3 regions of the Paucibacter sp. KCTC 42545 genome follow, and region 2 is predicted to be linked to each of the others. Evidence: riboswitches for the same ligand, from Rfam matches in the RefSeq annotation. Region 2 holds a riboswitch; each other region holds the start of a gene.
What was found. A riboswitch is a leader RNA that binds a small molecule or an ion and turns the genes downstream of it on or off. The one in region 2 is predicted to bind cyclic di-GMP.
Positions count from the first base shown of each region.

Region 1 (9,767 bases), 1.8 Mb from region 2:
CTGATGCTTGCTGAGGGGAGGGCGGCCTTGTTCTTCACAAGCGTGGCGGCCCGTTCTCTTTCATTCATCAGCAGCATATTGGTCACTAACGCGTACTGACAAACGCGGTGGTGGTCTTCGTAGAGTGTGGCGTTGGCGGGGTCGCGCAAGATCGATTCGATCAAAAGGTAATGATCCAGAATCGTCAAGGTGCGGGCCACGGCCATGCACTGCTCAGTGCTGACGTGCGGGACCAGGCAGTGGATGGCATCCGCTAACAGGCCATTCACCTGTACATCGATATCGTCTTCCAGGGCCTTCAACTCGGGCACCGAGGACAGCAGCGAGATCAAACCACTCACGCCGGGCACCTGCTGGTACAGGGGCTTGACCACCTCGTAGACCATGGTGAGGTAGCGGAACAAGTCCTTGCAACCGGTCAGGCTGGGGTGAATCCCGGCGATGGCGTCTTTGATCTGCTCCAGCCAACGGCTGGCCAGGGCATGAAGCACGGCCTCTTTGTTGGGGAAGTATTCGTACAAACCACCGACCGAGAGGCCCGCTGCGGCGGCGATGCGTTTGGTGGTTAGCTTGGCCAAACCGCCTTGCTCAATCTCGGTGCCAGCTGCGGCCAAGATGATTTCGATGGTCTTGATGCCGCGCTCCTGTTGAGGAATGCGGCGCTTGCCGGGCGGCTTGTGAGCAGGTCGTGTGATGGGGACGGGTTGATCCACTGCGAGGGTGATTCCGAAAGAAATTCAGATGAATAACGACACCGGGGGCAAGCACCTAATTTTACCACGCAGGTGCCCTGAGAAGATGTGCCTGACTACCCTTGCTACGGTCCTGTACGCCCCGCCAATGAGGGGCAATTTTTTGGAGACGATTCATGGCTGATGCGCCAGCGAACCCGCTGTCCCGGACGGCGTTGGAAAAAGAGCCCTATGTGCGATTTGCCGTCACCGACATCGACGGCGTCTGCCGCGGCAAGCACCTCAGCGGCGAGAAGATGGCCAGCATGTTGGAGGGCGGCGGCACCATTGCCAGCGCGGTGTTCGGCTGGGACATCGAGGACCGTCTCTACGACCGCGTCAGCTTCACCGGCTTTCACACCGGCTTCCCTGACATTGGCTTGCGGCTAGACCCCAGCACCGCGCGCCAGCTGCCTTGGGATGATGGCCGTTGGTTGATCCTGGGCGAGCATGTGCAGGCTGATGGCCAGCCCTTGCCGATCTGCCCGCGCCAGGTGCTCAAACGGGTGCTGGCAAAGGCCGAGCGCATGGGCTTCACGGCCCAGGTCGGGGTTGAGTTCGAATGGTTTGTGCTGGCGGAAACCGAGCTGTCGGTGCGCCAGAAGGGCTATCGCGACCTGCTCACCGCCACCCATGGCGCCACCAACTACTCGCCATTTCGCATCGATGCTCAGCAGGCGTTTGTGCGCGACTTGTTCGCCAGCCTGAACGCCATGGATGTGCCGCTGGAGGCTTTGCATACCGAAGCCGGCCCCGGCAATTTTGAGGCCGCGATCCGCTACACCGAGGCTTTGCAAGCGGCCGACCGTGCGGTGCTATTCAAGGAGTCGGTGCGTGAGATTGGCCGCCGTCACGGGCTCTTGAACACCTTCATGGCCAAGTTCTCGGTGGACTATCCCGGCTGCGGCCAGCACCTGCACCAAAGCCTTTGGCGCGATGGCCGCAATGCCTTCCATGATGCCAAGGGCGCGGCCGGCATGAGCGACACCATGCGTCATTTCATCGCTGGTCAGCTATACGGCCTGCCACAGTTGCTGCCGATGTACGCGCCCTTCATCAATAGCTACAAGCGCTTGGTGGACAACAATCTGGCGCCGGTCAAGCCGACCTGGGCGATCGATAACCGCAATGCCTCGCTGCGGGTGATCCCCGGCGCGGCTTCATCGCTGCGGCTGGAGACGCGCAGTGCTGGTGCTGGTGCTGACGCCAATCCCTACCTCGCCATTGCAGCGGCACTGGCCTCGGGCCTCTATGGCATTGAACATCAGCTCGCGCTTGAGCTGCCGGCAGTCAACGGCGCCAATCACGGTGCGGAAGACGTGCAGCGCCTGCCCGCCACCCTGGCCGAGGCCACGGCCGCGATGAGCCAATCCAGCCTGGCCAAAGAATTGTTCGGTCCAGAGTTCGTGAATCACTTTGTTGAAACCCGCCAGTCAGAAGTGGCGCGCTTCAATCAATGCGTGACGGATTGGGAGCTGGCGCGCTATCTCGAACTGGCGTGAATTGGCTCGATGCTTACTTGGCCTAACGACAAAACTACTCTCCCTATGCAAGCAAAAGTCACGCCGTCTTACTACAACGCTACGCGAAACTCAGACCGGCGCTATCCCACGCTCGAGGGCGAAATTCGCGTGGATGTGGCCGTTATCGGCGGCGGCTTCACGGGTGTGGCCACCGCGCTGGAGCTGGCTGAACGCGGCCGCAAAGTGGCTTTGGTGGAAGCGCAATCCATCGGCTGGGGACAGTCGGGCCGCAACGGCGGCCAGGTGACCGGCAGCCTCTCGGGGGACGGTGCCATGCGCCGCCAATTGCTGCGGCAAATGAGCGAGCAGGCGGCCGACGACTTCATCTGGATGCTGCGTTGGCGCGGCCACGACATCATCCGCCGCCGCGTGCAGCAATACGGCATCAACTGCGATCTCAAGATGGGCCATCTGCACGCGGCCTACACCCCCAAGGCCATGGGTGAGTTCAGCCGTGCCCATGCCGAAATGGTTCGCCGCGGGATGGCCGATGAGGTGGAGTTGGTGCAGGCCAAGGACATTGGGCGTTTTCTCGATACGCCGCTTTACCACGGTGGCATCTACAACCGCCGCAATATGCATCTGCATCCGCTCAATCTTTGCTTGGGCGAGGCGCAGGCATTGACCGATTTGGGTGGGTTGGTTTTCGAGAATTCCCCAGTGCTGGAAATCGTGCATGGCGCCACGCCTTCGTTGCGCTTGCCCCAGGGGCGCATCGTTGCGGATCAAATCGTGCTGGCCGGTGATGTCTATCACCAGCTGGAGCAGCGCAAGTTGAGCGGCATGATTTTTCCGGCGCCTGGCGGCATCGTCACGACCGAGCCTTTGGGCGCGTTGGCAAGCCAACTCAATCCGTATGACCTGGCGGTCTATGACAGCCGCTTTGTGCTCGACTACTACCGCATGACGGCGGATGGCCGTTTGCTCTTCGGTGGCGGCGCCAACTATTCAGGTGAACCTTCGCGCGACCTTGCCGCGGAGCTGCGCCCCTGCATCGAGCGCACATTTCCGCAATTGCGCGGCGTGGCGATCGACTACCAGTGGAGCTGCAATATGGGCATCGTGATCAATCGCATTCCGCAGCTCGGCAAACTGGCCCCCAATGTGTTGTTCGCGCAGGGCTATTCTGGCCACGGCCTGGCCACGTCCCATATCGTCGGTGAGGTGATGGCGGCCGCCGTGATGGCCGAGACCGAGACCTTCGACGTCTTCCAGCGCTTCAACCATGTCCGCGCGCCGGTGGGCGATTGGCTGGGGCGCAAGATGCTGGCTTTGGGGATGTGGTACTACCTGCAGCTTGAGCGATTCCGCTGAGCCTAGTTGTTGGCGACGCTTAAAATTTATCGAAACCAAGTACTTCGGGTTCGCTGTTGCGTTTACTTTCCCAGGAGAAGCTGCGAAATCCACGCAAAATCCGTTGCAAATCACAAAACCGGCTCAGCGTTGCGTTTGCTTTTGCTGAATTTTTGAACGACTAGGTGTTCGGACGTTTGGGTGTTGCGTTTGCTTCGGCGGGCGCAACGCAAGTCTAGCGACTGACGACTGAGGTGAGTCCTGATCTGTTGGGGCAAGACGCTTCGGAGCTTCTATCTCGCGATTCGAGCGCAGCGCCCCCCGCCGATGGCACTGCCGCTAACCCGTGATGAACTCGATCTGGAGCGGGGCTGACCGCAGGCTGCCGCCGCCTCGAAGATGGCTGAAGCCCAGGAGTTAGAGGTCAAGCCGCCAGCTTGCTGATCGCTTGGCGCTTGTCGCTCATGAGGTACTGCGCCAAATAGGCGGGAGTGTGTTCCGCATAGACGGCGTCCAGCAACTCGTCCATGTCGCGCGACAGGTCGTTCAAGCTGCGCAGCTTCTCGTTCGTATCGAAGATCAATCGGCTGCCGTCGGGCACGTACAAGGTCTTCGCCACGCCGTGATTGCAGGCGAGGTAGTCGAGATGCCGCTGCGTCTCGGCAAGGATCGAGAGTTCGTAGAAGGATCCAAGGCGCAAGGCCTTCATGTCTGCGTGGTACATGGTCGAAGCGATGTCGAAGCTGGGAAGCGTGATGTTCCGGTCAGAGTCAGCTTTGATGTTCTTGCACAGGCGAATCGCCTTGCGCAGGCCTCCGCCGATCTTGTCGCAGCGCGCGCCAATCAGCTCGATGTGGCGGAAGGGCTGATTCTCGATGGTCTTGCTGGCCTTCTTGTCGAGAATTTTTGTGCCTCGATCTGAGGCCAGGCCAGTCAACTGATATTGCGCGGTATCGAACCAGACGGCGGGGACAACGTCCACGTCGCGGGCCAGCGAGCCGCCAGAAATCTTGACAGCCTTCGCACCGGTCTTGTCCACTTTGGCCGCGGAAAAGGCGTCGGCCAAGTCGGTTTCGACGTGGCCACGAAGTTCGATCAGAACCTCCAGCGCCGTACGTTTTGCCGGATTGCAGTACTTGCCATGCAGCGCTTTGAAGCCCTTGACGTCGTACGAGAACAGTTCGCTGGCCAGCGTCAGCAGGTCGACGTCGCTGACGCCCTTGATGTGAACGTCGAGCGGAACCGAGCCTTGCAGCTCGAACTCCGCGACGATGCCGCGCTTCGCTAGACGGTCCTTTAGCTGGTTGGCGACGCGAAACGCCGTTTCCTTGCTCACCTTGGTGTAGGTGTCACTGACGGCTTGCATAGAGCCTAGTGCGTAACGGGTGTGAGGCTGGTCCGCCTTGCCGCGGGACTCCCACAATTCGACGGGCAGTGCAGACTTGGCAAAGAGCGAGTCCAGCGTAAACCCCTCATTGACGGTGCCGCCAGTTCCGTCGCGGCGCGTGCGCAATTGCTGCAGTCGTTGATTGATATCGCGCGCCATCATTGCCTCCGGGTCCAGGTCATCTTGCCGAACGTTGCCCGCCCCACACCATTGAAGTACTCAGCGGTGGCGGATTTGAGATCCTTAGAGAACGTCGCGCTGCAAGTGCCGACGTGCGAGTTCAGCTCGGGCTCGCCGATCCTTGGGTCGTTTCGGTATTGGTAGAGCAGCAGCCAGCCATCAACGCTGTCATGGGTCAGCGCGGCTGCCATGCTGTTCGAGCCCGACTGCGAGGTCTTTAGCCGCACACGCAGCTTGTCCCAGCACTGAATGATCGTGACCTCGGCCGTCCACGCGTAGGTGATCTTGCCGTCACGGTCCAGGGTTTCACCCTTGCAGTCCCAGGTGCCGGCCAAGTTGGGTACCTTGAGCAGCGCTGACAGCGGCCGCCATTTCCAGGCGTGGTTCTTGAGGAGCCAGAAGAGCACCGTGTAGACCGCGCCGGCTCCGACCAACGACAAGACGATCGGCGGCAAATTGACATCCAAGCCCATCGTCTGGGCGTAGTTCTGTGCCTGCAGCAGCACGAACACCAGCCCGGCGGAGATCGAGCTGGAGAGGATGGCCAGGTAGCGGCCGATGCTGGCACGGTTCACTCCGCCCAGCACGGCGTATTCATGGTCGTTAGTCGGCGTCAAGCTTCATTCCCGGATCGTTGTTGTTTGGGCGGGCGGCTTACTACTGGGTCAACCGAAGAAAGCACGTCAACGTCAAAAGGACCCGCCAACATCGGCAGGTTTGGATTTCGGGGCGCGCAATCGGACTCCAACCCCCATGAATGCGGGGGGCTGATCGATTTACTAAGCGGAGCTTCAGCAGACCTGTCCGCCGCCAGATTCAGGACGACGGCATCCAGTCCACGCGGCGCGCCAAAACTTCGGTGTGGACGTACAGCGCGTCGATGAAGCTTAGCTTTCGCTTGTGGGTCGAAGCAGCCAAGCCGCCGGCATTTCGGAAGACCTTCAAGGTGGGCGGGGGGGGGGCGCTAGGTGCATCTGCTGGGTGATCAACTCATTGACGCGCCGACGCGCGGTACGCTTCCGCGTTCGCCGGGGCGGCGGCCGGCTCCGTCCAGCCGACTGAAGCCGAGGCGAACTACCATCGGTAACTCGCAAATCCGGCTAAGCCAGACTGGCTCGCACCAACCGACCTCCGCAGAAGCCGGGGCAGTCCACCCAGGCCCGGGGCATGCAGAGTTTGCAGGCAGGCCTACAGCGGCGCTGAGGCGTGCGCACTGACTAAACTGCGCCGTATCATGGTCGCCCAAAGAATGGCAGCAATTGCTCAGCGCCATAGTCTTCGGGGTGAAGGGGGAGCGAGAAAATACTGGCTATGCCCAAATCTCATTTTCTCGAATGCACTGAGCTAGAGCGGCAGCTTCTAGCCGAAGGGGTGCCGGTTGCGTCGCTTGTGGCGTCTTCAGAGACCTTCATATTCTCAGCGCATGGTGTTCGCATACACCTTGAAGTCGATTTTCACGACGGCCGCTGCACACATGCGACCAACCTACTGCGTCGACGTCTCATGACGCTGTTTTTCATCGCAGCATGGAAGGTTTTGGACATGGCGGTAGAGCTAGCCCTGTGCAGGGTTACGACGATAAAGGTGCCGTTTCAGGCTTCAGCAAAGATCAAGGCGCTTCGCACTCATCTCGGTGGCCAGATGACGGAAATTTCACAGCTCGTCTGGGATGCATTGGTAGCTCTGTACGAGGCTACGGCGGAAATCCGGAACGCCTTGATCCATCGTCGGGTGCAGAGCGTTGATGGGACCTTGCACACATCGATGAACAATGGCTCAGCTCTCCCCCCTCTCTCTGGCCTGCAGCAGGTCAGGTTTTGCGAACTCATCCAGAGAATGAGTGATGCAATAGAGCGCGGACGCATGACGCCTCGCGAGGAGCGTCAATGCATGTTCCTGCTTTGGGAACTCCGAGACGTCCACGGGCTCCAAACGATATCGGCCACCGACCGAAGTTCTATCGCGCGGGTGAAATACGTCCTTCCGGAGGATCGTCGGGTTCCCGTGGCGGCCATCAAGGATCGCATGAACTCGGTCAAGCCTGGCTGGACAGGTATCGACTTAGAACTGGAGGACCACCAGAGTGGCTTGTCCTACTTGGCGGATCTGGAGCAAGTCGCAGACGATGTGGTCATGATCGACGTTCAAAAGCTGCCCGCCTGGCTCAAGCCCCGTATGGTTCCCCCAGCATGCGACGAGAATGCTTAACGGCCACGAGATTCATGTTCCAACTCTGGCGCTCGACAAGGCTGAGCGACCATCAACCCAGGCGCTTGCGCGCGCCCAAACTGTCCGCCATCACGCTGAAATGACTGTTCGGGATACCGCAGGATCCAACTTGAGCAATCAAGTGGACCTCAAGATCGTGCGCGACAACCTTGGGCACTCCAACATTTGACCACAAACACCTATGTCCATGCCGAGGACGATGCCCGCCATGATGCGACGTCGGAGGCTCATCGAGCGGGGTGGCAACAAAACTGAAGAGGCGCAACTGCAACTCTCAAGCTCCTTGCATTGGCGAATGGGCCCGACTTGGCAATCAGTGCTGTGCAACTGGGCTGCTGACCGGCCCAAGTCTGTCGCCGCCGCCTAGTTACGACCTCGCTGAGTTACCGTTCCTTGGATTGAGTGCTGCTATACCACATGGCGACATATTCTGATACCCCCTCGATGTGGGGCCTACCAAGTTTTCAGCTCGACAGTTAGATTGGCCGCCGGATCAGCACTTCATGAACAAAGTCATGGATTGCCAACAAAGTTGCATTGGCAGCTTTGGGATCAAAACAAGGCCGATGCCTTTTAGGGTGGGCCTGAATCGCAAACCCGGCGTGAGCCGGCGACGCAAAGCCTCCGGTGTTGGAGGGTTCCGTTTTAAATACGGGACCTTCGCAAGATAGCGGGGTTGCCGGTCTGAGTTCCTCAGGCCGTCATCAAGCTCAGCGTTAGTCGGCCCGCCTTCGAATCCTTTGAGGGTTCAGAGAGCATGGCTTTGACGCAAGCGTTGTTCAGGCAAGAGGTGATGCAGGCCAGCCAAGCTCAATGGCTCGGCAGTATTCGCATTGGCCGGCCACCCAGTTTTGCATGGGTCACCGGTATCTCGCTGAGCATGGCGTTGGCCTTGGTCACCTTTGCCATCTTTGGTGAAGTCACCCGCAAGGCCAAGCTACCGGGCTTGTTGATGCCCACTGCCGGGATGCTGACCGTCAGCGCCCCACAAGTCGGTGTCGTAACTGAGTTGCTGGTCAAGGAAGGCGATTGGGTCGCTGCGGGTCAGCCAGTGATACGGCTGCGAAGCGATCGCACAACGTCGCAGGGTGACGCGGCAATCCTCAACGCCCAGGCCTTGGCTCAGCGCCGGCAAACGCTAGAAACCGAGCGGATGCTGACGCAACAGCAGCAACGTCAACGGCAGCAAGCGCTCAATGATCGACTGCGCAGCTTGGCCGCCGAAGAGCGTCAAGCCAAGGCTGAGTTGGAAACCAATCGCTTGCGAGCCGGATTGGCGGCCAAGAGTCTGACCCGCTACGTCGAATTAGAGAAAGACAGCTTTGTCTCGGCCGTGCAACTGCAGCAGAAGCAGGAAGAACTGCTGGACGTGCAACTGCGTGAACGCAACGCCGAGCGAAGTTTGGCAGCCCTGCAGCGCGACATTCAAGCGGCAAAAGCAGAACTGCTCAACAACGAAACCAGCAGCAGCACCAGCCTGACTCAAATTGATCGTGGGCTGGCAAGCCTCAGCCAGGAATTCACCGAAAACGATGCTCGCGGCGGATTGACGCTCACCGCACCCCAGGCAGGCCGGGCAGACGCTCGCGAACTTGATTCCAGAAATTGCGCAGCAAGGCGCCTCAGCGTTGGAAGCTCAGCTTTATGCGCCGAGCCGAACGGCGGGTTTCGTCAAACCTGGCCAGGTTGTCTGGCTGCGCTATGCGGCCTACCACTATCAGAAGTTCGGGATGGCTGAGGGCGAGGTGCAAAGCATCAGCCAAACGCCCATTGCCGCGCAAGATTAACCGGTAGGTCAAGGACAGGCTTTGCTCACAGCGGCGCAGGTAACCCTCTATCGGATTAGCGTGAAATTGAAGAAGCAGGCCATCAATACCTGCGGCAATACCCAAGCCCTGAAAGCTGGCATGGCGTTGGATGCGGATGTGATGCAGGACCGCAGGAAGGTTTGGGAGTGGGTGTTGGAGCTGGTGTTGGCTGCATTGGTAAGAATTTAGCTTTTAACAAAACAATCGATAGGACTCGTAATATTAGGCGCTGTGCCTAAAGCGGGAACCGGGCGCCCGGAATCTGCCTGGAAACTTGGAAATTGGTATGCAAGTATTGACTTTTGAGCAGACGAATGAAGTGAATGGTGCGAATCTGGCGTCCGCCGTAACTGCGGCAGGAGTAACTGTCGGAGGAGCGCAAATTGGCAGCTACCTGGCTGGGGCTCGCCTTGGCGCAACTCTTGGCTCTGCCGCAGGTCCAGTCGGTGCAATCATAGGAGGAATGGTGGGCGCCGGTTCGTATTATGTCTACAAGGTTTATGTAAGGTAATATATTAGCTTGACGGCGCACACGTGCGCCGTCGGTTGAATTTTAATCCGGAGTGTTTGATGTCAAAGAGATCAATTTCAAATATTTCCTGGGGATTGTCGCTTG
Region 1 covers NZ_CP013692.1:1,790,461-1,800,227, forward strand. Annotated here, with positions in the region: gene AT984_RS07985 (TetR/AcrR family transcriptional regulator) at 1-713, opposite strand, end outside; gene AT984_RS07990 (glutamine synthetase family protein) at 869-2,233, shown strand; gene AT984_RS07995 (NAD(P)/FAD-dependent oxidoreductase) at 2,279-3,568, shown strand; gene AT984_RS08000 (hypothetical protein) at 3,972-5,093, opposite strand; gene AT984_RS08005 (Cap15 family CBASS effector) at 5,093-5,731, opposite strand; gene AT984_RS08015 (hypothetical protein) at 6,618-7,322, shown strand; gene AT984_RS23940 (hypothetical protein) at 7,315-7,512, shown strand; cyclic di-GMP riboswitch class I at 7,924-8,027, shown strand; gene AT984_RS08020 (HlyD family efflux transporter periplasmic adaptor subunit) at 8,236-9,081, shown strand; gene AT984_RS08025 (hypothetical protein) at 9,191-9,340, shown strand; gene AT984_RS22895 (hypothetical protein) at 9,722-9,767, shown strand, end outside.
Region 1: another riboswitch for cyclic di-GMP. It lies ahead of AT984_RS08020 (HlyD family efflux transporter periplasmic adaptor subunit); the one in region 2 lies ahead of AT984_RS15540 (methyl-accepting chemotaxis protein).

Region 2 (9,767 bases):
TTTTCGCGGGCGCAAGCGGGACAAGCCCTGCGCGGGGTCAAGTTCCGATCGCTAAGATGGGTCCATCATGGCGACCTTGCCTCGCCCCAATTGAAAGAGCCTCAGCATGACCCCGCCTATCCCCACCCAACAGAGTTTTGATGACGAGGCCCTGGCGCCAGCCGTGGCCACGAAGGCCCCCCTGACGGCCATTGCGCCGGCCGCCGCCCTGTCAGCGCAAGAGATCAGTGCCGAGGTCTTGCTGGAGAAATACGCCAAGGGCGATGAGCAGACCCTGGATCAATTGCGCCAGCGGGTGGCGCGCGCCTTGGCCGAAGCCGAGGCGCCTGAGGCGCGGGCCGAGTGGGAACTCAAGTTTCTGGACGCCCAGCGGCGTGGCTTTGTGCCGGCCGGGCGCATCAATTCCGCCGCGGGCACGGAACTCAGCGCCACCTTGATCAATTGTTTTGTGCAGCCGGTGGGCGACTCCATCGCCTCCGTTGAGGATGGCCACCCGGGTATTTACACCGCCTTGACCGAAGCCGCTGAAACCATGCGGCGCGGCGGCGGGGTGGGCTATGACTTTTCACGCATCCGCCCGCGCGGCGCCTGGGTGGGTTCAACCCAAAGCAATGCCTCCGGCCCGGTCAGCTATATGCGGGTGTTTGACCGTTCCTGCGAAACGGTGGAAAGCGCCGGTAGCCGCCGCGGCGCCCAAATGGGTGTGCTGCGCTGTGACCACCCGGATGTGGAGGAATTCATCCACGCCAAGGACCAGGGCGATCTGAAGAACTTCAATATCTCGGTCGGCGTGACCGATGTGTTCATGCAGGCCGTTGACGCTGACGCCGAATTCGAGCTGACCCACAAGGCCGAGCCCGGCCCCAAGCAGCGTGCTGCCGGTGCCTATCAGCGTGCCGATGGGCTGTGGGTTTACCGCAAGCTCAAAGCCCGCGAGCTGTGGGACCAGGTGATGCGCTCCACCTACGACCATGCCGAGCCCGGCGTGTTGTTCCTGGATCGCATCAACCTCGACAACAACCTCCACTACTGCGAGTCCATCTCCGCCACCAACCCCTGCGCCGAGCAGCCTTTGCCGGCCTATGGCTGCTGCTGCCTGGGCTCGGTCAATCTGACGAGTTTTGTGCGCGACCCCTTTGGCGCGGCCGCCGAGTTTGACGAAGCCGGCTTTGCCGACGTCTGCCGCACCGCCACCCGCATGCTGGATAACGTGCTGGACGTCACCCCCTGGCCCTTGCCCGCGCAGCAGCAGGAAGCGCGCAACAAGCGCCGCGTCGGCCTGGGCTTTACCGGCCTGGGTGATGCCCTGGTGATGCTGGGCCTGCGCTACGACAGCGACGCCGCGCGTGACGCCGCCCGTCGCATCAGCGAGGTGATGCGCGATGCGGCCTACAGCGCTTCGGCCGATCTGGCCGTGGAGCGCGGCGCTTTCCCGCTCTTCAATGCCGATCTGTACCTGTCGGGTGGCAACTTCGCCTCGCGCCTGCCACAAGGCCTGAAGGACAAGATCCGCGCCCAGGGCTTGCGCAACTCGCACCTGTTGTCGATTGCGCCCACCGGCACCATCAGCCTGGCCTTTGCCGACAACGCTTCCAACGGCATCGAGCCGGCCTTCAGCTGGAGCTACACCCGCAAGAAGCGCATGCCCGATGGCGGCTACAAAGAGTACGCGGTGGAAGACCATGCTTGGCGCTTGTATCGCCATATGTTCGGCACCGGCGCGCCGCTGACATCCGCCTTCGTCACGGCGCTGGAACTGAGTGCCTCTGACCACGCGCTGATGGTGGCGGCCGTGGCGCCGTACGTCGACACGGCCATTTCCAAGACCGTCAATGTGCCGGTGGACTACCCCTACACCGAGTTCCAGAATCTCTACCACCAGGCCTGGAAGGCGGGGCTCAAGGGCTTGGCCACTTACCGGCCCAATAGCGTGCTCGGTTCGGTGCTGAGCGTGGACGCGGCCCCGGCGGTGACCGAGCCCGAGCCCCTCAAGCCGGTGAGCAGTGCCGATGGCAGCAACCAGCGCATGTTGGTCACGCGCCTGCCCAATGCCGTGCTGGCCTCGCTGCGCTGGCCCAGCCGGCCCGAGTTGCCCGGCGGCAACCCGGCCTGGAGCTACATGATCCGCCATCCGCATGGCGACTTCGCGCTTTTCGTCGGCGAACTGCCCGCAGTTGGCCCCGACGCCGGCCTATTTGGCAAGAACCTGCCTTTCGAGGTCTGGGTGAATGGCGCCGAGCAGCCGCGCGGCCTAGCCGCTGTGGCCAAGACCTTGTCGATGGATCTGCGCACCAATGACGCTGCCTGGCTGCGCTTGAAGCTTGATGCCTTGGCCACCGTGGCCGAAGAGCGTGCGTTTGAAATGCCCATGCCCCCTGGCGGCGAGCCGCGCCTCTTCCCCGGCGTGGTGGCCGCCACGGCCGCCGTGATCCGCTGGCGTTGCGAGCAGCTTGGTGCCCTGGCCGAAGGCGGCGCCACCCCGGTGCTGGACGCCATGTTCAGCCGCGAAGAGCCGCGCACCAGCACCATGGGCACCCTGGCCTGGGCGGTGGACGTCGACAACCCGGCGACTAACGAGCAATTTACATTGACCCTGAAAGAGGTCAGCCTGCCCACGCCCGATGGCGGGGTGGTAACGCGCCCTTGCGCCATGGGCTTCTCGGGCAATTACCCGAAAGCGCTGGACGGCATGGCGCGCCTGCTGAGCCTGGACATGCGGGTGATGGACCCAGCCTGGATCGGCATGAAGCTGCGCAAGCTGCTCAACGTGGGCGAGCCGCTGGGCCATTTCATGGCCCCGGTGCCCACGCTCTCGGGTGAGCGCCGCCAGCAGATCTGGCCTTCTACCGTGGCCTATGTGGCGCGCCTGATCATCCACCGCTACGCCATGCTGGGCGTGCTGGATGAGCAAGGCATGCCGCATGTTGAGATGGGCTTGCTGCAAGCGCCTCAGGCCAAGGCGGTCAGCGGCAACACCGTGCCCGCCATGGCCGGCAAGCCCTGCCCGGAATGCGGCAATGCCACCATGATCCACAAGGACGGGTGCGATTTCTGCACCGCCTGTGGCTATGTGGGGCAGTGCGGCTGAGGCGGTAGTGGCCCTTCGGCAGGGGCTTTTGCCTTGATTGGGATAGAGCGGGCCTGAATTGGCCCGTTCTTGCCTGCGGGCGCTTGCCATGCTGTTTCTGGCGCGTGGACAAATGCACGCCATGCCAGTGAATGTGTCGCGATGACTTGATTAAACACAAGTCTCGGTTTGATAATAGTTGCTATCGGTACACCCGTTCGAAAGGCGGGGTCACAAAGCCTCCGGTCTACTTCCTTAGCGGGAAACGATAGCGGGGCTGCCTCGGTCCACTCTCTCTAGGCCCGGGTCATGGCGGCTGCCCGGCCGCTTGGCGCTTGCTGAGCTTTTCATCGCTCGCAGCGTTCCGCCTTTCAAGTCGCGTATCGACACATGTGGCGCAACTGCCCGGTTCACTCCGGCGGGTGCGCCAACGCGCGCTTGCTCACCTCGAGTTGGTCCCTCACTGCCTGGCATTGCGCCAGGGCGGACTGCTTCGTCGTGCCTGAGCGTGGAATTGTCAGAAGGGCCAGCGGGCAGGCTTTCGAGGCAGTTCATTGTTTGAAAACCTTGAAAGCAGTACGAATGAAGATGAATTGGTTCGCCCGATCCAGCGTGGGCAGCAAGCTGTCGCTGGCAAATTTTGTTTTGATCGCCGCCGTGCTGGCCTTGTTTGTGATGGCGGCCAGCTACTCCAGCGGTCGCATCATTGAATCGCACGCATTCGCCGAGGTGGAACAAAAGACGCAGCTGCTGGTCAAGCTGATGGAGGCCTCCGACCAAGACATCCGCGAGCGCACCAACTCCCTGAGCAAGGCTTTCCAGGCCACCATGAAGGGCTCGATGGAGCTGCGCGACAGCACGGTCGAGATCAAGGGGCGCGCCACGCCGGTCCTGGCCTTGAACGGCAAGACGATCAATCTCGACTTCAGCTTTGTGGATCCGTTTACCGAAACCACCGGTGCTGTGGCCACGGTGTTTGCCAAGACGGGGGAGGACTTTGTCCGCATCGCCACCTCTTTGAAGAATGAAAAGGCGGAACGCGCCGTCGGCACCTTGCTGGACCGTGAGCATCCGGGCTACAAGGCCGTCACTGCGGGTGAGAGCTTTGTGGGTGTGGCCACGCTGTTCGGCCGCCAGTACATGACGCGCTATGACCCGATCCGCAACGAGGCCGGCCAAACCATCGGCCTGAGCTTTGTCGGCCTGGACTTCACCGCCTATGTGACGACGCTGAAGGCCACCATCCGCGATATGAAGATCGGCGACACCGGCTACTTCTTCGTGCTCGATGCGCGCCCCGGCAAGTCCTTCGGCAATATGGTGGTGCACCCGACGGTTGAAGGTAAGAACCAGCTCGATCTGAAGGATGCCGATGGGCGCGAGTTCATCAAGGAAATCCTGGAGAAGAAGTCCGGCTCGATCAGCTATGGCTACCTGAACAAGGAGCGCGGCGAGACGACCGCGCGTGAAAAGGAAGTGGCCTTCACCCATTTCAAGGCCTGGAACTGGGTCATTGCCGGCGGCACCTATGTGGACGAATACACCGCCGAGATTCGCGCCCAGCGCAATGACTATGCCGCCGTGGCACTGCTCTTGGTCTTCGGTATGGGCATGATCTCCTACTTCATGCTGCGCCGCATGGTCAGCCGGCCCTTGGCGCAAGTGCAGGGCATGGCCGAGCATCTGGCCACCGGCGACCTTACCGTTCGCTTGGATGTGAAGCGCGGCGATGAGATCGGTGCCCTGGTCACGGCCATGAATCGCATTGGTGAGAATCTGAGCACCGTGGTTGACTCGGCGCGCGAGAACGCCAATAGCGTGGCGACCGCCTGCGCCCAGATTGCCAGCGGCAATCAAGACCTCTCGGCCCGCACCGAAAGCCAGGCCAGCGCGCTGGAGCAAACCTCAGCGTCGATGCGCCAGCTCAGCGGCACGGTGCAGCAGAACGTGGACTATGCGCACAAGGCAAACGCCTTGGCCGAAGGCGCCAGCGCCGTGGCAAGCAAGGGCGGTGAGGTGGTGTCGCAGGTGGTGGACACCATGCGCGATATCGCCAAGTCCAGCCAGCGGATTGAAGACATCACCTCGGTGATCGACGGCATCGCCTTCCAGACCAATATCCTGGCCCTGAATGCGGCGGTGGAAGCGGCGCGGGCGGGTGAGGCCGGGCGTGGTTTCAGCGTCGTGGCGACCGAGGTGCGCAGCCTGGCCGGCCGCTGCGCCGAGGCCGCCAAGGAGATCAAGGGCCTGATCACGGACAGCGCCAGCCGGGTTGAGCGCGGCAGCGTTTTGGTTGACCAGGCCGGCAGCACCATGACCGAGGTGGTGGCCAGCATCGGCCATGTGACGCGCATCATGAATGACATCCGCAGCGCCAGCCGCGAGCAGGCCACCGGCGTTCGCCATGTTGACCTGGCCGTCAGCCAGATGGATCAATCAACGCAGCAGAACGCCGCGCTGGTGGAAGAAATGGCCGCTGCGGCCTGCAGCCTGGAGCTGCAAGCCCAGGGCATGGTGGATTCCGTGGCCTTGTTCAAGACGCAGTAAATCGCAGCTTCTTCTCGCGTAAAAAAACGCCTCGCAAGTTCGCTTGCGAGGCGTTTTTCATTGGCCGCAAGGGCCTGACTTCTTGACCAAGTCCTTCAGGTCGACACCCTAGGCTCAGCGCCCACCCGGCGTGTAGATCTGGTCGAACTGGCCGCCATCGTCGAAGTGGGTCTTCTGCGCGGTGCGCCAGCCGCCGAACAACTCGTCGATGGTGAACAGCTTCACCGGGGCGAACTGCTTGGCGTATTTGGCCGCTACGCGAGCGTCACGGGGCCGGTAGTAGTTCTTGGCAGCGATCTCCTGAGCTTCCGGGGTGTAGAGATAGTTCAGATAGGCCTCGGCCTGCTTGCGGGTGCCGCGTTTGTCCACCACCTTGTCGACCACGGCCACCGGCGGCTCAGCCAGGATGCTCAACTCGGGCGTGACGATTTCGAACTTGTTCGGCCCCAGTTCCTTCACGGCCAAATAGGCCTCGTTCTCCCAGGCGATCAGCACATCGCCGATGCCGCGTTCCACAAAAGTGGTGGTGGAGCCGCGGGCGCCGGAGTCCAGCACCTTGGCATTGGCATAGATGCGTTTGACAAAGGCGCGGGCCGAGTCGGCATTGCCGCCCGGCTGCTTGAGGGCATAGCCCCAGGCGGCCAGATAGTTCCAGCGCGCGCCGCCCGAGGTCTTGGGGTTGGGCGTGACGATGTCAATGCCCGAGCGCGCCAGGTCGGGCCAGTTGTTGATTTTCTTTGGGTTGCCCTTGCGCACCAGGAAGACGATGGTGGAGGTGTAGGGGCTGGCGTTATGGGGCAGGCGTTTTTGCCAGTCGGCCGGGATCAGCTTGGCTTGATCATGCAGGGCGTCGATGTCATAGGCCAGGGCCAGGGTCACGACGTCGGCTTGCAGGCCGTCGATCACCGAACGCGCTTGTTTGCCCGAGCCGCCGTGCGACTGCTTGATGGACAGCGCCTCGCCCGTCTTGGCCTGCCATTGCTTGGCGAAGGCGGCGTTGAATTCTTGATAGAACTCCCGCGTCGGGTCGTAGGAGACATTCAGCAGCTGTGTTTGAGCCTGGGCTTGGGTCAAGCCAGCGCATGCCAGCAGACCGGTGGCTGCAAGGGTGACAAGGCGGCGGCGCGAGAGTGTTGTCATGGCGAGGTGTTTTGCGTGAGTGGATGCGGAGCTTGCTGAAAATCAGCCATCAAGATGCCTGCTCAATGTAGGAAATGCAGCCGCTGGCGTGAACCAAGAAGTTCAGCAAAGCTTTGCAGAACTTCTTGGGTTCCACTCAGTCGCTGCCGCCTCAGGCGCCGAAGCGGTGGTTGAACTCCAGCCAGGCTTGGCGGCCATGCGGCAGGTAGTAGCCCACCGGGTAGTAGGGCCAACCGGACGTGGCGTCCTTGCGGATATCGCCGCTCAGGTTGTTGACGATCACGCTCAGGCTGGTGTTCTTGTTCAGCGCGTAATTGCTGCTGAGGTTGAAGCTCCAGGAGGGATTGATCCAGGACTTTTGATCGCCGCTATTGATGCGGCCGTTGCGCGAGCCGGTCAGCGTGTGGCGCCAGTCGCCGATCTGCCAGCTCACCGTGGTGATCAGCTTGTTGGGCCAGTCGCTGAAATTGCTGCCCAGCTTGCCGACTTGGTTGGCGCCATCGTCGCCGTCGAACTGTTGGTAGACATAGCTTTGCACCTGGGTGTACTTGGCGCTGAGCGCGAAGTTGCCCAGCTGGCTGGTCTTGAAGGCGTACTTGGCCGAGATGTCGAAGCCATAAGTGCTTTGCGATGCCGCGTTGATCGGGTTGACCCAGATCTCCTTCACCTCACCCGGCTTGACCACCGCGTCGGCCGGGTTGCGCCGTACGCGTGCAATCGCGTCCACGCAGCTGGGGGACTGGATGTTTTGCGCGCCGCCGCGGCAATCGGCTTCGTCACGCAAGAGTTTGTCCGGGCTCAGATCGGTGACGAGGTCGGAGATGGCAATCTTCCACAAATCGATCGAGGCATCGAACTGCGCGTTGGGCTGCCACACCAGGCCTAAGCCCCAGCTCTTGCCCTTCTCGGACTTCAAGTCCTTGGAGCCGGTCTTCACATAGTTGAAGCCAGGCGACACATCGGCGAAATCGCACTTGTCCAGCGCTTGGCCGCTTTGTGCGCAGCGGTAGTAGTCCGTTGAGGAGGAGTAGTAGCCCAGGCTCTTGGCCGTGAACACATAGCTCATGTCCGGCGCGCGGAAGCTGGTGGCATGGTGGCCGCGCAGCAGCACTTCGGGCGCGGGGCGGAACTCCAGGCCGGCGTTGTAGGTGAAGCTGCCATCGCTGCGGCCGGCAAAGCGGTACTGGTCATAGCGCCCGGCCAGGCTGGCCGTCAGCAGCTTGCTGATGGGGGCGTTCAGCTCTCCACCCACGGCCCAGCGGCTGCGTTCACCTTCCACCGTCGCCACTTCGCTGGTGTTGTAGAAATAGCCCTGGCCCAGGCGCGCATCGGCCTGGTTGCGGAAGCCTTGTTGGCCGGCTTCGGCCAGCACCGCCGCACGCAGCGGGCCGCCTGGCAATTGGGTCAGCTCGCCGCTGGCGGTGGCGCTGAGGTTATGGGTCCAAGACTTGTCATTGCTGAGGCTGGCGTCGCTGAAGCTGTCGACCTCGGCGGCGGTGAGTGGCTTGAACAAGCGCTTGGTGTCGGGCGCGTAGATGTCCACGCCATTGGCGTTGGTGCCCAGTTTGGGGCCGAGGAAGAACTCGTCCACCGTGGCGCGCAGGCGCGGCCGGCTCGAGTCAATCACGCCGGCGGAGGTGTTGACGGCGATGTCATAGCTCCATCCCGTGGCGCCCAAATCGCCGCGTGCACCCAGCACCAGGTTGTAGGTCTTGTCCTGCCATTCGCGGTTGAATCGGGTGGGCCCACCGGTTTCTTCCGGCGCGATGCGGCGGCTCCAGGTTTCTAGCTTGCCGCTTTGCTGGTTGACGAAGAAGCTGCCGTTGGCTGCGGCCGAAGTCCAGCTCGGCCCGCGGGTGTTGTTATCGGTTTTGTTGAAACCGAACAGGGCCTCGGCAAACAGCTCGGTGCTGGGGTTCAGGGCGTAGTTGAGGACTGTGGCCAGATTGGTGCTGCGGTTGCCGGTCTGCGTCGTCCAGTAGGTGGGGGACGCACGGCCGCTGCCGCAGAAGGTGCCGCTCTTGGCGGTGAAGGCTTTGACCGAGCCTTCGAACAGGCCAGCCGCTGCTTCGCAAGCGCCGGCGTCCGGGGTGATGTACTTATTGCTCTTTGCGTCTTTGCGCCCGAACACCACGGCCGGCGCGGCGCCCGTGAGCGTGCTGTCGGCCATGAAGTCGCGCTGGCGGCTCCAGATCGGTTGGCGGCCGCTCAGCTCAATGCCCCATACGCCGCTGAGATTGCCGGCATCGATGCCGCCAGTGAGTTGGGCGCGTGCGTTCTCGCCGCCGCCCAGCTGTGTGCCGCCGGCCTTGAGGTTGAGGGTGATGCCGTCCTGACGCTTTTTCAGGATGATGTTGACCACGCCGGCAATCGCGTCAGAGCCATACACCGCCGACGCGCCGCCGTTGAGGATCTCGATGCGATCCACCAGGGCCGAGGGGATGTTGGAGATGTCGGTGAAGTTGACCGAACCTTCGTAGGCCGTCGGGTAGTCAGCGATGCGGCGGCCGTTGATCAGCGTGAGTGTGTGGTTAGGGCCCAGGCCGCGCAGGCTCAGCGCGGTGGCGGCCGGGGTGAAGGTGTTGCCGAAGTCGGCGCCTTGGGTGAAGCCGGTGTTTTCGGTCAGGCTGCTCAGCGCATCGGCCACGTTCTTGTAGCCGAGGCGGTCGATGTCCGCGGCTTTGAGCACGGTGACCGAGCTGGGGCCTTCGGCTTGGATGCGGGAGATGCGCGAGCCGGTGACCAGCACTGGCGAGATCACTTGATTGCTGGCGGCGGGTGCATTGTCGGCGGCTTGTTGTTGCTGGGCTTGGACGCCATGCTGTGGCAGGGCGTAGGCGAGCAGCAGGGCCAGCGCGAGTGGCGCCGGCCTGCACAGGGGCAGGTGTTGCATATGGGTTTCCCTCGAATCAAAAAGATGGCGGCCGATGCCAGCGGGTAGCCAGCATCGGCCGCAGCAGCGATGCGCCCTCGATACGGCGCTGCTGTCTTGCCTGCAACTCTAGGGTTAGCC
Region 2 covers NZ_CP013692.1:3,585,681-3,595,447, reverse strand. Annotated here, with positions in the region: gene AT984_RS15545 (adenosylcobalamin-dependent ribonucleoside-diphosphate reductase) at 107-3,088, shown strand; cyclic di-GMP riboswitch class I at 3,265-3,352, shown strand; gene AT984_RS15540 (methyl-accepting chemotaxis protein) at 3,650-5,614, shown strand; gene AT984_RS15535 (sulfate ABC transporter substrate-binding protein) at 5,729-6,754, opposite strand; gene AT984_RS15530 (TonB-dependent receptor domain-containing protein) at 6,906-9,647, opposite strand.

Region 3 (9,767 bases), 1.7 Mb from region 2:
GTTCGCCAGCGGTCAGCCGGTGCAGGCCTTTGCCTCGGGCGAGGCCTTTCTGGAGGCGCTGAATCCGCTGCAGCCGGGCTGCGTGATCCTGGACCTGCGCATGGGCCAGGGCATCAGCGGCCTGGAGGTGTTCGACCGCCTGCTGGCCCTGCGCAGCCCACTGGTCGTCTTGTTTTTGTCAGGGCATGGTGAGATTTCCATGGCCATCGAAGCCGTCAAGAAGGGCGCTTTCGATTGGGTGGTCAAGCCCAATACCGCCGAGCTGCTGGCCAAGCTGCCGCAGGCCCTGGATGCCGCGCATGCGCGCGCCGAAGCCCTGGCCCGCTGGACCCTGCTGACCCCGCGTGAACGAGAAGTGGCCCGGCATGTGGCCCTGGGCACACCGAACAAGGAAATTGCGCGGCTGCTCAATCCGCCCTGCAGCCCCCGCTCGGTGGAGAGCCACCGCGCCCATCTCTTCGCCAAGCTGGCCTTTGCCAATGACAACGAGCTGGGCCGCTGGTTGCAACAACACGCCTGGCTGCAGGAATGAGGGCGCCAGCGCTCCTCCCCATACGCCTGTTCCGCCCTGCTGTGGCCCTCAGTTGCGCAAACGCTGCAGCTGCCAAGAGGCTTTCTTGAGCTAACTCAAACAGGCCCCGTCAGGCAGGCTTGGGCGTTTTTGAGTTTGCGAAATATCAAGGGTTAACCCCTTGCAGGCCGTTTCAATAGCGTCATCGGGATTCAAACCCTTCACTAGGAAACCTTGCAAACATGAACAAGCTCGCTACTTCCCTCGCCGTCATCGCCCTGGCCTGCACCACCTTCGCTGCCCAAGCCCAGCAAGAAGGCAACTGGATGGTTCGTGCCCGTGCCGTCAACCTCGACTCGGCCAACAAAGACACGACCGGCCTGGGCCTGAGCGTCAACAACAAGGTCATCCCTGAAGTTGACATCACCTACTTCATCACCCCCAATATCGCTGCCGAACTGATCCTGACCTACCCGCAAGGCCACGACCTGAAGGCCGGCGGCGCCAAGATCGGCACCCTGAAGCACCTGCCCCCGACCCTGTCGCTGCAGTACCACTTCATCCCCACTGGCACCTTCCGTCCTTATGTGGGCCTGGGCGTGAACTACACCAACTTCTCTGACGTGAAGTTCGACGCCAGCCTGGAAGGCGCTGGCAAGCTGAATCCTTCGATCGACAACAATAGCTTCGGCCTGTCGGTTCAAGTTGGCGCTGACGTGCAGATCGCCAAGAACTGGTACCTGAACGTGGACGTCAAGAAGGTCCAGATCGGCACCAAGGTCTACTCCAACGGCGTCAAGGCTGGCGACTTCAAGGTTGACCCCCTGCTGGTCGGCGTTGGCGTTGGCTACCGCTTCTAAGCTGACAATGGCTTGAGCCGAAGCCTGCGCGCACCACCGGGTGCGCCCACCTTCAGCCCCATTTAAAAACCGCAGCCTCGGCTGCGGTTTTTGCATTTTTGGCGCCCTTTTGCCACAGTGCCGCTGCCGACTAATTCACGCCCGCCCGCACTTCCAGCCGGGCGGCATACGCACAAAACGCCGCAGCCGCTAGAGTCCATCACAACTGCAGTGCCGCGGAAGTGGCGCGAGCAGCGAAGTCAATCAGAGGGCAAACCCGTTGAAAAGCGGGGACGCAAAGCCACCGGCCTACCGCGCGCAAGCGCCACGGCAGCGGGGTTGCCGGATGAGCGCCAGCTCGTCTGCTTTGGCGTGGCCCTCGCCCCGATTTTTTGGAGTGCCTCGGCCATGCAGCAGTACCCTGGATCCCGCGCCCGTCTTAGCAGCGCCTTGCTCCTCAGCTCTAGCCTTGGCCTGCTGCTCAGCGCCTGCGGCGGTGGCGACAACAGCAAGCAAGAGCTGGTGGCGCCAGCCAGCAGCGCCAGCGCGGCACCCCTGGCCACCGGCATCACCACCCTGGACCTGCCGACCGAGGCCCTGCCCGATGCCGCTGCCGCCTTGCAAGCCAGCCCGAGCTTTCACGCCGCCCCACTGCTGCTGAACCCACCGGATAACCGTGACGCGCAAGACCCCTCCACTTCTGCCCAAAGCCAAGCGCGCCAGCAAAGCATTCCCGCCGAGTTCAGCCAACTCTCTAGCCGCGGCCTGACGGTGCAGACCCTGGCCGCGGCCCAGCGTGCCCGTGCCATGGCCGCGGGCGGCGACAGTGTGGCCCCCATGGCCGCCGCCTCGGTCGTGTCCACCTACACACCCGCGCAGATCCGGGCAGCCTATGCCCTGCCGCCCATGCCCGCTGCGGGCAGTACCCTCAGTGCAAGCCAAGCCGCCCAACTGGGTGCCGGCCAGACGATCTACATCGTCAATGCCATGCACAACCCCTATGTCGCAGCCGAACTGGCCGCTTTCAATCAGAAATTCGGCCTGAGAGGCTGCAACAGCAAGGCAATCCCGACCACCACCAGCCTGCCGCTAGCGGCGGCCAGCACGAGCGCTTGCGAGCTTTCACAGGTTTACAGCACCCCGGCCGGGGGAATGACCAGCGCAGTACCTGCCTACAACGCCGGCTGGGCCACCGAGATCGCCTTGGACGTGCAATGGGCACACGCCACCGCACCGCTGGCCCGCATCGTCTTGATCGAAGCGGCCGACGCCTCGCTGAACAGCTTGCTCGGTGCCGTCAAGCTGGCCAATGCCATGGGCCCCGGCGTGGTGTCGATGAGCTTTGGCGCCAACGAGGGCAATTACACCGCCTCGGTAGACGCTGCCTTCAGCGCCGCCAAGATGACTTATCTGGCGGCCACCGGTGATTCGGGGGTCGGCGTGTCCTGGCCTGCCGTCTCGCCCAATGTCTTGGCGGTGGGCGGCAGCAGCTTGACTTACACCGGCACTGGTGCACGGGCGGAGTCGGCCTGGTCGGGCAGCGGCGGCGGCATCAGCGCCTATACCGCCACGCCCAGCTATCAAGTCAGCAGCGTGCCCGGCATGGGTGTGGTCGCGCGCCGCAATGTGGCTGACGTGGCCTTCAATGCCGACCCCAACACCGGCCAGTACGTGGCCGTGCAATCGGGCAGCACCATCAACTGGATCAGTGCCGGCGGCACCAGCCTTGCCACGCCTCAATGGGCGGGCTTGGTGGCCGTGGCCAATGCGATGCGAGCGCAAAGCGGCAAGGCCCCGCTGGGCGCCGCCCACGGCATGCTCTACCAACAAGTTGCCAGCGTGCCCGGCAACTACGCCAGCGCTTTTGCAGACATCAACAAAGGCGCTAACGGCACTTGCGCCAGCTGCGCCGCCAAAGCCGGCTACGACACGCCCACGGGCTTGGGCTCACCCAATGCCACAAGCTTGCTGAGCCTGGCTTCCGGCGCCACGGTGGCCAGCCCGGCACCGGTGCTCACCGCCGCCAGCATCAGCGGCCAAGTTGGTACGGCCTTGAGCTTCACCGTCTCGGCCCAAGCCGCCAACCCGTTGACTTACAGCCTGAGCGGCGCCCCCGCCGGCATGAGCATTGCGGCGAACGGCACCGTCAGCTGGCCCACGCCAGTGGCAGGCACTTTTGCGGTCACCGTCAGCGCCAAAGACAGCAAGACCGGCCTCAGCGGCCAAGCGGTTTATACCGTCACCATCGCTACGCCCGCCGCTCCCAAGGTGGCCAGCGCCAGCATTGCCGGCCAGCCCAATGTGGCGCTCAATTACACCGTTAGCACCACAGCCAGCAATCCTGTCAGCTACACCCTCAGCGGCGCCCCCGCCGGCATGAGCATCAGCGCCAGCGGCGTATTGAGTTGGGCCAAGCCGGTGCTGGGCAGCTATAGCGTGACCGTGACGGCCAAGGACAGCAAGACCGGCTTGAGCGGCACGGGCGTGATCAGCCTCAAGATTGCCGCCAGCACCACGCCGCCGGTCAGCGGACCACAGATCACAGCGCCGGCCCTCAGCGGCGTCGCGGGCAAGCCGTTGACGGGCGCGATCAGCATTGCCGCCCCAGGCGCCAGCAGCCTCTCGCTGAGCATTGCCGGCGCGCCGCTAGGCATGGGCTTCTCGATCAGCGGCATGACGGTGACAGCCTACTGGCCCGCCCCCATCACCGGCAACTATGTGCTGAACATCCGGGTGATCGACCAGGCCGGCCGCCAGGCCAGCGCCACGATGCCCATCACCATCACGGCCAAATAAGCCGCGGGCCAAGCAAGGCAAAACACCTCCCCTCCCCCAAAGGAGGGGCAGGAATTGAGGGGCTAAAACAGGACTTGTGACGCAGAATCACAGACCTCGTTTAGCCCCTTGTCGCTGCCCGCCATGCCTCTGCGTTACTTACTCTGGATTGCTCTTGCTTTGCTCACCCTGGCCGCCGGCTGGCATGTCAGAAACACCGAATTTGTACGCGACTTGATCAACCCAGGCGCCGGCAAGGCCCGCCCGATTCAGTTCGACAACGGCAGCCGCCGTGAAGCTCCCGAACCAGCCAAACCCTTGCCGGGTGCTGCCAAGCCGCTGCCGCAAGGCGTGATGCGCAAATGCCTGCGCGGCCGCGAGGTGGTCTACACCGATGTGGCCTGCCCAGCAGGCTATGCGCAGGGCGATGTGTCGGGCGGCACGGTCAACACCGTGGCCGAGCCTGGCCGCCAAGCTGGCGCAACGGGCACGCCTGCATCGGCCGGCGGAGCCGCGTCGGCGCCGGGCAAAAAGGCGGCCTTGCGCGAGGTGCTAGATATGAACAGCAATAACGATTTACGTCAGCGCATGATGGATCGCGCCATCGACCAAAGTACGCGCTAGTCTGCGCTGCGCTTCAGCCAGCCGGCTTTGCTAAGCCTGCAGGCTGAAGTTACATCACAAGTCGGCAGATACTGCCGAAACCAAGTCCGCTGATCAGGCCTGCGCCGCGAACGCATCCCGCGTCAGATTCTCCGGCGCGCCATCGGCACGGCAGACCACATCGTCCTCGATGCGCACGCCGCCGAAGCGGCTCAGGTGGGCCACCAAATTCCAATCCACCGCGGCGGCTGCGGGCGTGGCCTTGAGCTTGTTCAGCAAGGTCGGGATGAAGTAGAGGCCAGGCTCGATGGTGACCACCATGCCAGGCGTCAACGTACGGGTCAGGCGCAGATAGGGATGGCCTTCGGGCTTGGGCGACAGCGTGCCGCTGTCGTCAGCCATGAAGCCGCCCACATCATGCACCTGCAAGCCGATCAGATGGCCGATGCCATGCGGGAAGAAGGTGGACGTCACACCCTGCGCCAGCTGCTCAGCAACGCTCAGCTTGACCACGCCGAGGTCCTGCAGAATGCCCGCCACCTTGGCGTGGGTGCTGAGGTGGATGCTGCGATAGTCCACGCCCGCACGCACCTCATCCACCAGCGCCAGCTGGGCCGCTTCCATGCGCGCCAGCAAGGCGTCGAACATGGCATCACCGGCGCTCCAGGTGCGGGTGATGTCGCTGGCATAACCGTTCACTTGCGCGCCAGCGTCGATCAGCAGCGCGCGGGATTCGGCCGGGGCCTGCGCCTCTTGGTACTGGTAGTGCAGCACCGCGCCATGCTCGTTGAGTGCCACGATATTGGTGTACGGCAGATCGCGGTCGGTGTGGCCGCAGGCAGCCAAATAAGCGCGGTGAATGTCCAGCTCGGAGGCGCCGGCCAGGAAGGCGGCCTTGGCAGCCAGATGGGCCGGCACGGCGCGGCGCGAGGCCGCGCGCATTTGCTCCAGCTCGTAGCCGGTTTTGTTGGCGCGCTGATAGTGCAGGATATTGAGCAGATCGGCCGGGTTATTGGGCGTCACGCCGTCCAGGGCGGCGTCCGCCTCGCCAATGATGGCCAGGCGGCCAGGCACTTGCAGATGGGCGCGCGCCTCATCGGGCTGGCCGATCACCACCAGCTCCACCAATTCGGTCCACTCGCCGGCCGGGTCGCTGGGCGGCACATGCCAGAAATCGTCCGGCTGGTAGTACACCACCCGCGGCTTGTGGCCAGGGCGGATCAGCAGCCAGCTGTGCGGGTGGTTGACCAGCGGCAGCCAATGCTTGAAGTGCGGGTTGGGCGCAAACAGATAGGGCCGGTCGTCCAGAAACGCGTACTTCTCGATGCCCGAGGCGATCACAAGCGCATCAAAGCCACAGCGCGCCAGCGCCTGTTCGGCCTGAGCTTGCAGTTGATGGAGGTGGTGGGAGTAGGTCTTAGTCATGACTGAATTGTGAGCGAAATTCCGCTCGGCTTGTATTTTATAAATATATTAATGCATCGCGGCGATGCAAGCCTGAGGCGAACCGATGCGTCAAGCAGGTGCGGCGCAGTTGCAATGTGCAGCGCGGCGCCCTGCGCACTCAGCCATTCTTGTCCCACACCACGCCCTCCTCGGTGAGCATGGCGTCCAGCGGCACGTCGTGAGGCAAGGCTTTCAGCAAGGGCTGGAAGCCGTGGGCATAAGCCAAGCCCGCCGTGGCCGGGCGCGGTGTCAGCGAGGCCAAGGTGCGGTCCATGAAGCCGCCGCCATAACCCAGGCGAAGGCCAAAGGGTCCGTAGCCCAGGCAAGGTACCAGCACCAGGCCGGGCTCGAACACCTCGGTGTCCTTGGGCTTCAAGATGCCGTAGGCATCCTCCTCCATCGGGCAGCCCGGGTACCAAACCTGAAAACTCAGCGTGCCATGGACCTTGTCCACCACCGGCAGGCCGATCTTTCGCTGCGGGTCAGATTCGCTCCAGCGGTACAGCGCCGGCAGTGGATCAAACTCGCCTTTAATGGGCCAGTAAGCGCCGATGGTCAACTCATCGCGCGGAATCAGCCAGGCGCGCAAAACGCTCTGCAGCACCTCGGCGCGCTCCAGGCGGTCGGGCATGTCCAAGCGCTCACGAATCAGCTTGGGGCGCAATTTCTGGCGTTCAGCAGCACGGTCATCAGTCAAGTCCACGCGGTACTCCAGCAGCAAAGACACATCTGAGACCATTGTGCAGTGCCGGCGCGACTGGCGTGAGCGGGTTTCCGGTGGTCTTGACTTGACTCATCTTGCGCCGGCGCCCGTTCGGCCATCTGCGCTTTTCAGACCTGCGTGATCCGAACATCCGCCAAATGCCGCTGCACATCGCTGGCCTGGCACAGCGAGGTGCCCGACTTCAGCAGCGCGGCCGCACCCGCCGCCATGGCGTGGCGCAAGGCCAGTTCCAATTGATCATGCTGATCATGCTGAGCAAGCGACCACACCAGCGCGGCCAGGAAGCTGTCGCCCGCGCCGATGGTGCTGGACACCTCCACCTTGAGCGCCTGGGCGCGCCAAGCCTGTTGGGCCGAGACCAGCAGCGCCCCCTCCTCCCCCAAGGACAGGGCCACGATCTCGGCTTGGCCCTGCTCGATCAGCGCGCGCGCCGCATCGCGCCACTCAGGCTCGGCAGTCAAAGGCAGGCCGGTCAGTTCACGCAACTCACGCAAGCTGGGTTTGACCAAATAGACCCCCGTCCGCAAGGCCGCCAGCAGCGCGGCGCCCGAGGTATCGAGCACCATCTTGCTGCCCTGCTGCCGGGCTCGGCCGGCCACCTGGGCGTAAAAGTCCTCCGGCGCACCGGGCGGCAGGCTGCCGCTGGCCACCAGAAAGCGCGGGCGGCCATGCTGGCTCAGCGCATCGAGGCAACGCTGGCACTCAAGCGCAGACAAGCGCGGGCCGGGCAACACAAAGCGATAGTCCTGCTGGCTGTTGTGCTCATGTGCCGTGAAGCTCTCACGCGTCTCGCCCGCGATCGGCAGCGCCTGCGCGGGCGTTTGCTCCTGCGCCAGCAACTCAGCCAGCAGGCCGCCCGTGATGCCGCCTGCGGCATACAGCGCCAGCACATCGCCACCCAGACGGTGCAAGACCCGCGCCACATTGATGCCCCCGCCACCGGGATGCATCTGCGCCGGCTCACAACGCAGCTTGTGCCCCGGGATGACGCGGTCCACCGAGGTGAACACATCAACGGCCGGGTTCATGGTCAAGGTAAGGATGTCGCTCATGGGTCAGAGTTTAGGCAGGCAAAGTCGGAACTCCCCCCATTGGAGCGATAGCCCAATCAAACTTGTACATCTCCAATGCACAAGCCGGCCCAAATACAGCTTGCTACCGAGCAATCCAAGAGTTAGCGTTTATCCTCCTCGGCAAGGGGGTCACAAGTGCACCCATTGCAGACAGCGAAAGCGAAAAACCAACTCTCCGACGTATTGAATCAACAGAAGGAGTTGCTGTGATTTATGCAGGATTTTGGCCGCGTTTTACGGCGTGCTTGATCGACATCTTGGTGATGAGCCCACTCTTGGCGCTGATTGTTTGGGGTAGTGAGCATTACCGCCTTTTCGGCCTGTACTACGCCCTGCCGGGGACACTCTTTGGGCTTTTCTACGGCGTATTTTTGGTGCGTCGTTTTGGCGGCACACCAGGAAAGCGCCTCATGAAGTTGCGGATTGTTAAGGTCAATGGGGATGCGGTGACTTATCGCGAGGCGCTTCTTCGCTACCTACCGGAATGGCTGATGGGTATCGGAGGAACAGTTGCGGGAGCAATGGCTGTCCTTAGCCTTACCGATGCCCAGTACTTTGCACCAACATCATTGTTCGAGCGAAGCAAACTCGTCGAGGCCGCCATGCCTGACTGGAATGCACCGCTCACTATTGCAATCAACATTTGGATCTGGGGCGAGTTTCTGATCATGCTCACAAACAAGAAGCGGCGGGCGATACACGATTTCATCGCCGGCACGGTGATCATCAAAGAGGCCCAACCATCAGTTACCAGCGCGACCGTCGCTCCGCTAGTCAGCGCCTAAGCTGCGGCCGAACATTTCATCGATCAAGTCTCCTCCGTACCCAAGGTGATCCATGCAACTCGACCCAATAGCCACCTGGCACAAGCTTCTCAAGCAACGCGATGTTCAAGGGCTTGATGCCCTGCTGGCAGATGACGCCGTGTTTTATTCGCCGGTCGTACACAAGCCACAAGTCGGCAAGTCCATCACGACGATGTATCTTGCTGCGGCCTTCCATGTCTTTGGCAACGAGTCTTTTCGATATGTGCGGGAGCTGAAAGCTGATCGAGATGCCATCCTGGAGTTCGAGCTTGAACTTGACGGCATCAGCATCAACGGCGTGGACATGATCAAGTGGAATGAGCACGGGCAAATCACCGAATTCAAGGTGATGCTGCGGCCGCTCAAGGCCGTCAATCTGATTCACGAAAAAATGGCTGCCATGCTGCAGGCTGCGCGCTAGCAAGACCCGCGCTGGGGCGGCGAAGCGTTGAGCGAGGGATTGAATGGATTCAGCCCCTTGACGCTCGCGGGTGCTGCCGCTGAGTCGCTTAGAGTCCCGACATGAGCCAAGAATTCGCCCGACATTGCGCCGAACTATTGCAGCCCCTCGGGCCGGTGCGCTTGCGCCGCATGTTTGGCGGGCATGGCATTTATCTGGACGATCTCTTCGTCGCGCTGGTTGTTGAAGAGCAGCTTTACCTGAAAACCGACGCGCAAACACGCGGCCAGTTCGAGGCGGCCGGCTGCCAGCCCTTTTGCTATCAGCGCGAGGGCGAGACCATGACCCTGGGCTACTTCCGCCCGCCCGAGGAGGCGCTGGACTCGCCACCACTGCTTGCGCCCTGGGCCCGCTTGGCGATGGCGGCAGCCTTGCGCACACAGGCGCAAAAGCTCGCCAAGGCCAATCAGAAAGTAGCCAAGCGCGCGACGGCGATCAAGCGGCCGAGCGCGCCGAGCCCCAAGCCGCGGGCAGCCGCGCCAGGCCGCGCCAAGAAGAAGCCAGCAGGCGGCGCATAGCGCCCTGCTGCG
Region 3 covers NZ_CP013692.1:71,469-81,235, reverse strand. Annotated here, with positions in the region: gene AT984_RS00405 (response regulator transcription factor) at 1-532, shown strand, start outside; gene AT984_RS00400 (OmpW/AlkL family protein) at 754-1,371, shown strand; cyclic di-GMP riboswitch class I at 1,611-1,697, shown strand; gene AT984_RS00395 (S53 family peptidase) at 1,759-4,146, shown strand; gene AT984_RS00390 (hypothetical protein) at 4,270-4,749, shown strand; gene pepQ (Xaa-Pro dipeptidase) at 4,843-6,153, opposite strand; gene AT984_RS00380 (5-formyltetrahydrofolate cyclo-ligase) at 6,293-6,913, opposite strand; gene AT984_RS00375 (1-phosphofructokinase family hexose kinase) at 7,006-7,950, opposite strand; gene AT984_RS00370 (RDD family protein) at 8,013-8,756, shown strand; gene AT984_RS00365 (nuclear transport factor 2 family protein) at 8,809-9,198, shown strand; gene AT984_RS00360 (TfoX/Sxy family protein) at 9,300-9,755, shown strand; gene AT984_RS00355 (DUF2917 domain-containing protein) at 9,673-9,767, opposite strand, start outside.
Region 3: another riboswitch for cyclic di-GMP. It lies ahead of AT984_RS00395 (S53 family peptidase); the one in region 2 lies ahead of AT984_RS15540 (methyl-accepting chemotaxis protein).